2 regions of the Streptococcus nidrosiense genome follow, and region 2 is predicted to be linked to the other one. Evidence: predicted binding sites of a transcription regulator. Region 2 holds the regulator's gene; the other holds the start of a gene.
The links. Region 2 encodes Rex, which represses fermentation and respiration genes when NADH is low (regulators of the CRP and FNR family bind a similar motif). Its sites were predicted from a motif close to TTGTGAANTANTTCACAA; they were not measured.
Positions count from the first base shown of each region.

Region 1: AAFQ93_RS00730 (zinc-dependent alcohol dehydrogenase family protein) is a predicted target of Rex. The motif match lies at 1,856-1,873, and genes of this name have one in related genera.

Region 1 covers NZ_CP152419.1:161,959-166,153, reverse strand. Annotated here, with positions in the region: gene AAFQ93_RS00740 (ISL3 family transposase) at 1-65, opposite strand, end outside; gene nagA (N-acetylglucosamine-6-phosphate deacetylase) at 657-1,808, shown strand; gene AAFQ93_RS00730 (zinc-dependent alcohol dehydrogenase family protein) at 1,949-3,007, shown strand; gene AAFQ93_RS00725 (DUF1033 family protein) at 3,144-3,521, shown strand; gene comGA (competence type IV pilus ATPase ComGA) at 3,580-4,195, shown strand, end outside.
Region 2 covers NZ_CP152419.1:1,416,748-1,420,942, forward strand. Annotated here, with positions in the region: gene AAFQ93_RS06700 (ribose-phosphate diphosphokinase) at 1-146, shown strand, start outside; gene AAFQ93_RS06705 (cysteine desulfurase family protein) at 162-1,277, shown strand; gene AAFQ93_RS06710 (DUF1831 domain-containing protein) at 1,282-1,629, shown strand; gene AAFQ93_RS06715 (DUF4649 family protein) at 1,639-1,854, shown strand; gene AAFQ93_RS06720 (redox-sensing transcriptional repressor Rex) at 1,936-2,577, shown strand; gene AAFQ93_RS06725 (gamma-glutamyl-gamma-aminobutyrate hydrolase family protein) at 2,593-3,282, shown strand; gene radC (DNA repair protein RadC) at 3,306-3,986, opposite strand; gene AAFQ93_RS06735 (O-acetylhomoserine aminocarboxypropyltransferase/cysteine synthase family protein) at 4,050-4,195, opposite strand, start outside.

The DNA of each region.
Region 1 (4,195 bases), 760 kb from region 2:
TCTAGAATCTGGATATTAGGGTCTTTAATATCGAGTAGTTTTGTGATAAAATGTAATTGTTCCATATGATTCTTTCTAATGATGGTTTGGTCGCTTTTCATTATAGATCTTATGGGACTTTTTTTCTACACCAAAATAAGCTCCATAATATCCATAGGGGATTTACCCACTACAAATATTATAGAGCCTTATTATAAATAGGAAGATTTTTTGGATTCACAAAAATAGTTTAAAAGACTACGCTATTTAGACCATTTTTGAGAATGAATATTGGACTATACCGATTGTGCCGAACACGGTATTGAACTATGTATAAAAAATTGTGATTATTAAATTCCAAGGCTATAAAATTAAAGCAAAAGTTTAAAATTTATTTGGTCAACCACTGGTCAATTTCCTCAATTTCAATACTAATTAGCGTGTGATAATATCTTGATTTAATCGTTTCTTGGTTATTTATTTTAACTTATTTTAACGCTAGTTTGTTGGCCGCCGGTATAGTATTAAAGACAAGGTTTTTAGACCTTGTCTTTTTTGTTGAATAATTTATTAAAATTTCACTAAAAAAGGTCTATACCATTTACAAATCGTTTTGAAAGGTTTATAATGTAATTGACATAATAAATAGTAGATTATTTCTTAAGGGGGTTATCATTATGCCTAAATATATTAAAGCTGATCAATTTTTCTATCCACATGGTATTCGTCGTGGAGGTTATTTGGAACTTATTGATGGCAAGTTTGGTAAGCATGTTGAAGAGATTTCTGGGGATGCTGAAATTTTAGATTATTCTGGTTATAGCATCGCACCTGGTCTCGTTGATACACACATTCACGGTTTTGGTGGTGTGGATGTCATGGATAATAATATTGAAGGAACTCTTCATACGATGAGTGAAGGTCTTCTTAGCACAGGTGTTACTAGTTTCCTACCAACTACACTAACTTCATCATACGAACAATTGCTGGCTGTTACTGAAAACATTGGTGCACGCTATCAAGAAGCATCTGGTGCTAAGATTCGTGGTATCTATTTTGAAGGGCCATATTTTACTGAGGAATTTAAAGGAGCTCAAAACCCTGCTTACATGAAAGATCCTCGTATGGATGAGTTCCGTGCTTGGCAGAAGGCTGCTAATGGTCTTCTTAATAAAATTGCTCTTGCACCTGAACGTGATGGTGTTGAGGACTTTGTACGTACTATTACTGGTGAAGGTGTAACTGTTGCTCTTGGTCACTCTAATGCTACATTTGATGAAGCTAAAAAAGCTGTTGATGCCGGGGCTAGTGTTTGGGTTCATGCCTATAATGGAATGCGTGGCTTAACACACCGCGAACTCGGTATGGTTGGTGCGATGTATGAGTTACCACACACTTATGCAGAATTGATTTGTGATGGTCATCACGTGGATCCTAAGGCCTGCGAAATTCTTCTTAAACAAAAGGGAACTGAAAATATTGCCCTTATCACTGATTGTATGACAGCCGGTGGTTTGCAAGATGGCGATTATATGTTAGGTGAATTTCCAGTTGTAGTTGCAAATGGGACTGCTCGCCTTAAATCTACAGGTAACTTGGCAGGTTCCATTCTCAAACTTAAAGATGGTTTGAAAAATGTCGTTGAGTGGGGAATTGCAAATCCTCATGAAGCAGTCATGATGGCTAGTCTGAACCCAGCTAAATCAGTTCATATCGATGACGTCTGTGGACAAATTCGTGAAGGCTATGATGCTGACTTTATCGTGCTAGATAAAGATTTGGAATTAGTAGCAACTTATCTAGACGGTGAAAAACGTTATCAAGCATAATTTCTAAAGAAGAAACTAGTTTAGTTTCTTCTTTTTTTAAAATAAATTTGTTATTTCTTTCACAAATCACTTGATTTTTTCAATGAAAAGGCTTACAATTATGATATAAATAATACAAATAAAAAAGTGGAGGATTGCTTATGAAAGCTTATACTTACGTTAAACCAAGCCTTGCGTCATTTGTTGATGTAGACAAACCAGTTATTCGCAAGCCAACAGATGCTATTGTGCGTATCGTTAAGACTACTATTTGTGGTACAGACCTTCATATTATTAAAGGCGATGTTCCTGCTTGTAAGAGTGGAACTATCCTAGGACATGAAGGAATTGGTATTGTAGAAGAAGTCGGAGCAGGAGTTTCAAACTTCAAAAAGGGTGATAAGGTTTTGATTTCTTGCGTTTGTGCATGTGGCAAGTGTTACTATTGTAAAAAAGGAATCTATGCCCACTGTGAAGACGAAGGTGGATGGATTTTTGGACATTTGATCGACGGTATGCAAGCAGAATATCTTCGTGTGCCTCATGCTGATAATACTCTTTATCATACTCCAGCTGACTTGTCTGATGAAGCTTTGGTTATGTTATCTGATATCTTGCCAACTGGCTATGAAATTGGTGTCTTAAAAGGGAAAGTTGAGCCTGGTTGTAGTGTAGCTATCGTTGGTTCAGGGCCAGTCGGATTGGCAGCTCTTTTGACGGCACAATTCTATTCTCCAGCTAAATTGATTATGGTGGACCTAGACGATAATCGCTTGGATACTGCAGTTTCTTTCGGTGCTACTCATAAGATTAATTCTTCAGACCCTGAAAAAGCAATTCAAGAAATTTATGATTTGACAGATGGTCGAGGTGTAGATGTCGCTATTGAGGCGGTAGGAATTCCTGCAACGTTTGATCTCTGTCAAAAGATTATCGGTGTAGACGGAACAGTAGCCAACTGTGGTGTGCATGGTAAACCAGTTCAGTTTGATTTGGACACTCTTTGGATTCGGAACATTAACGTAACTACTGGATTGGTTTCTACCAATACAACTCCTCAGCTTTTGAAGGCCTTAGAAAGTCATAAAATTGAACCTGAAAAATTGGTAACTCATTATTTCAAACTTAGTGAAATAGAAAAGGCCTATGAAGTATTTAGTAAGGCCGCCGATCATCATGCGATTAAAGTGATTATTGAAAACGATATTTCAGAAGGTTAATCTTGTTTTAAATCCAGTTATTCGTTTTTGAATAGCTGGATTTTTTGAAAATGTTATATAATTCGTGAAAATGAGCAAAATTCTTTCATTGTTCTTAAAATTTCGCTATAATATACGGTACAAAGGAAGTTAAACTATGTATCGAGTTATAAAAATGTACGGAGATTTTGAACCGTGGTGGTTTATAGAAGGCTGGGAAGACGACGTCATTGCGAGCAAAACATTTGATAACTATTATGACGCCTTGAAATATTATAAGTCTTGTTGGTTTGAGTTAGAAAAGGAAATTCCCCTTTACAAAAGTAGAGGAGACTTGATGACTATTTTTTGGGATCCAGAAGATAAACGCTGGTGTGAAGAATGCGATGAATTTCTTCAGCAATATCATTCCTTGGCTTTGTTGGAGGATGGTCAAGTCATTCCTGATGAAAAATTTAGACCTGGTTACGAAAAGCAGACTGGTTTAGAAATCCACCGTACTTGTCGCATCAAAAAAGAAGAAACAACTTTTTAATGAAGTTGTTTCTTCTTTTTTTATATTTTCTTCGAATAATAAGAATGAGGAGGAAGATATGGTACAAACACTTGCACAAGAATTGATTACACTGGCCAAAAAACAAGGAGCTCAGGACATCTATTTTGTTCCTAAAGAAAAGATTTATGAGCTACATATGCGAGTTGGAGATGAGAGACATTTGATTAACACCTATGACTTTGAAAAGTTGGGGGCTGTCATTAGTCATTTTAAGTTTATTGCGGGGATGAACGTTGGAGAAAAACGCCGTAGTCAGCTTGGTTCCTGTGATTATCAGCATGGAGATAAGGTTTCTTCATTACGCTTATCGACGGTGGGAGATTATCGTGGTCATGAGAGTCTAGTAATCCGGCTTTTGCATGATCAAGAACAAGAGTTGCGCTTCTGGTTTCAGGACCTTATAGAACTGGAAAAGGGCTTTAGGCAACGCGGGCTTTATCTTTTTGCAGGCCCCGTAGGAAGCGGCAAAACTACTTTGATGCATGAATTAGCCAAGTCATTGTTTAAGGGACAACAGGTCATGTCCATTGAAGATCCGGTTGAGATTAAGCAAGAAGCAATGCTACAATTACAGCTCAATGAAGCTATCGGACTGAGCTATGAAAACTTGATAAAACTTTCCCTACGACATCGTCCAGATCTTTTAATCATTG
Region 2 (4,195 bases):
ATATTAAGGAAATCTTGGTTACAGATTCTGTTTTGACAGAAAGTAGAAAACCTAAAAACGTGCAATACATCACTGCTAGCGAATTGATTGGTGATGCTATGGTTCGTATTCACGAAAGAAAACCAGTTAGTCCACTATTTAAATAGAAATTAGGTGAGTTTTTGATTTATTTGGATAATGCTGCAACGACTCCGATGTCTTCAGTAGCTATCTCAGCAATGACTCAAGTCATGCAAGAAACTTATGGTAACCCTTCTAGTATTCATGGCCATGGGCGTCAAGCAGGTAAACTATTACGAGAAGCTCGTCAAGAACTAGCAAGTTTACTAGGAACAAAGCCACAACATATCTTCTTTACCACTGGTGGTACTGAAAGCAATAATACTGCTATCATCGGCTACTGCCTTCGCCATCAAAATCGTGGGAAGCACATTATCACTACTGCGATTGAGCACCATGCTGTTCTAGAACCCATCAAATACTTGGTTGAAAATTTCGGTTTTGAAGTGACTATTTTACAGCCTGAACATCAAGAAATCACTGCAGACCAAATCAAAAATGCACTGCGTGAAGATACCATTCTTGTTTCTACTATGTTTGCCAACAATGAAACTGGTACACTGTTACCTATTGCTGAAATTGGTGAGGTTCTAAAAAATCATCCAGCCGTCTATCATGTCGATGCAGTTCAGGCAGTCGGTAAATTAGAAATACTTCCCGAAGAATTGGGAATTGATTTTCTCAGTGCTTCTGCACACAAATTTTATGGTCCAAAAGGAGTTGGTTTTCTCTATGCTGCATCTACAGATTTTGATTCCTACCTTCATGGTGGTGATCAAGAGCAGAAAAAAAGAGCAGGAACAGAAAATCTTCCTGCCATTGTAGGAATGGTAGCAGCTCTAAAGGATGATCTTGAAAACCAAGCACAAAACTTTGAAAATGTTCAACAACTAAAAGACACCTTCTTAAAGGAAATGGCTGAGACAGACTATTACCTCAATCAAGGAAAAGACCAGCTACCTTATGTCCTTAATATTGGATTTCCAGGTCAACGAAATGATCTACTACTCCTTTGTCTGGATCTTGAAGGGATTTCTATTTCAACTGGTTCTGCTTGTACTGCAGGCGTCGTTCAGGTTAGTCATGTTCTTCAGGCTTTCTACGGAGAGGACTCTCCTCGCTTACACGAATCCGTTCGCGTCAGCATTTCACCTCAAAATACAGAGCAAGAAATAATCACTCTCGCACAAACTCTAAAAGAAATCATTGGAGGTTAACTCAATGGCATTCGAAAAAACCATTAGTCTTAAAAATTGCCGTTATGATTACACACTTAGCCCAACCGTCAAAAAGTTCACTCTAAAAGATAACACTTTTTTTGAAACTAAGGTTGGTAACTATGAACTAACACGTCTTCTTGAAAAAGTTCCAAATAGTGGGGAAGGTTTCCAACTTAAGATTATCATCAACAAAGACTTAACAGGTGCAAAAATCAACATCACTGATAAATTTGGTCTACGTTTAGTCGATATCTTTAAGTCAGAAGAAACTCATATCCACCAAGAGAAATTTTACTTCTTGATGGATAGTCTTGTTGAACGTGATGTCTTTACTAAAAGCGAAAGATAGAAGGCAATTATGTTTCGATTAACTTACAAAGACACCTATCAAGTCGATCGCGTTTTAGAATACGAAGATTATGAAGCACTCATGCTATCACTTTCAGGTTGTGTGACTCTTCCAGATACTACTGTCATTACTTCTCTGACCTATAATGGAAAAGAAATCTATCAGGGGCTTCTGGGAAATCTCTATCGTTTTCTATCTCACTATGATTTTACGAAGATAAGCTAAGATTTTTCTTAGTTTTTTCTTGTTTTTGTTGATTTTTTCACAATCTTTCTATAAAATAGTATTTAGAAAGGTTGTGATTTTGTGAAAGAAAAACAGTCTGCTATTCCAAAAGCAACAGCAAAGAGACTTTCTCTTTATTATCGTATCTTTAAAAGATTTCATGCAGAAAAAATTGAAAGAGCCAACTCAAAACAAATTGCCGAGGCCATTGGTATTGACTCTGCTACTGTTAGACGAGATTTTTCCTACTTTGGTGAACTTGGTCGTCGTGGATTTGGCTACGATGTCAAAAAACTAATGACGTTTTTTGCTGATCTTCTAAATGATAATTCTATTACAAATGTTATGTTGGTGGGTATTGGTAATATGGGGCACGCTCTCCTTCACTACCGTTTCCACGAACGAAACAAAATGAAAATCATTATGGCTTTTGATTTGGATGATCATCCTGAAGTTGGGACAAAAACTCCTGATGGAATCCCAATTTATGGAATTTCCCAAATCAAGGATAAAATAAAGAATGCAGATGTTAAAACTGCAATCTTAACAGTTCCGAGTGTCAAATCACAAGAAGTAGCTAATCTCCTTGTCGAAGCAGGTATTAAAGGAATTTTAAGCTTTTCACCCGTTCATCTCCAACTACCAAAAGATGTGGTAGCTCAGTATGTAGATTTAACTAGTGAATTGCAAACTCTCCTCTATTTCATGAGAAAAGAGGATTAGAAAGCGAAAGCATTTATGAAAAAACCAGTTATTGGGATTACAGGAAACGAAAAAGCTCATCCTGATGATGAGCTTATGATGAGCTATGCTGCGAAAGGCTTTGTTGAAGGAGTCAAGGAAGCTGGGGGAATTCCCATTATCCTACCCATTGGTGATCAAGAAATGGCTAGTTACTACATTGGCTTGATTGATAAACTCATTTTAACTGGTGGACAAAATGTCGATCCAAAGTTCTATGGTGAACCTAAAACGATCGATAGCGATGACTACTACCTTCAAAGAGATATTTTTGAGCTAGCTCTTATAAAAGAAGCCATTAAACAGAAGAAACCCATTTTTTCTGTTTGTCGAGGCACCCAGCTCTTTAATGTGGCTATGGGAGGAACTCTTTATCAAGATATTGAAGACCATTGGCAGGATACTTCAGCCGAGTATACAACTCAACGTTTAGTCACCGAGCCTGATACTATTCTTCGAGAAATCTATGGAGAAATCTCCCATATCAACTCTTTCCACCATCAGAGTATTAAGGACCTAGCTCCAAATCTCAAGGTTGTAGCTCATGATCCTAAAGATGGAATTATCGAGGCTGTTACAACAACGGATGGTTTCCCTTACCTCGGTGTTCAATGGCATCCAGAATTTCTCTTTGAAAATCGCCCCAAAGATAAAACACTTTTCGACTATGTCGTCAATGAATTGTAAAACCTGTATCACATACAGGTTTTTTATACCAGTTCCGTCTTCTCACGGTAACTAAAATAATCGGAGTGTGAGACAATTAGATGGTCTAATAAGACCAAACCCATTAATTCGCAGGCTTCTTTAACAAGCTTCGTAACATGGTCATCATTTCTACTCGGCATGACAGCACCAGATGGATGATTATGAACCAGAATCACAGATGTTGCCATATGCTTCAAAGCATAGTGGAGAATTTCCCTTGGTTCCGCAATACTTCTAGTAGCTGAGCCGATAAAAATGGTTTGCTGATGAATGATTTGATTTTGAGTATTAAGATAGAGCGCTACCAGGTGCTCTTGTTTTTTATCTCCCAGTTCAGCTTGCATCTTTTTAGCCAGTCTTTGACTACTGAGGATACTCTCTGCCTCCATGGTTTCTTGTTTGTGAATACGACTTCCTAGCTCTATCATAGCTTGCAACTCAATAGCTTTCACTCTACCGATACCTGATAAACTCTGTAGTTCTTGCAGAGTCATTTTTTTCAAATCAGTTAAGCAATTTAATTGATTCAATACTTTTTGTGCAATTTCAAAAACAGTAGATTGACGAGTCCCTGTTCGTAACAAAATGGCTAGTAACTCCTGATTACTCAAACTCTCTACTCCTTCTGTTACCAAGCGTTCCCTTGGTAAGAGCGAATCTTCTTGAAAAGAAATACTATACATAAAAATCCTCCTCACTTAATTATTCGTGAGAAGGATTTATAATTCGATAAAAACTAGTTATTTTTAGATTTTTTCAAGAGCTAGTCGCAAATCTTCAATCAAATCATCAACATTTTCAAGACCGATTGAAAGACGAATTTGATTTTTAGTTACTCCTGCTGCTTCTAGATCTGAGTCAGACAACTGAGCATGTGTTGTAGTTGCGGGAT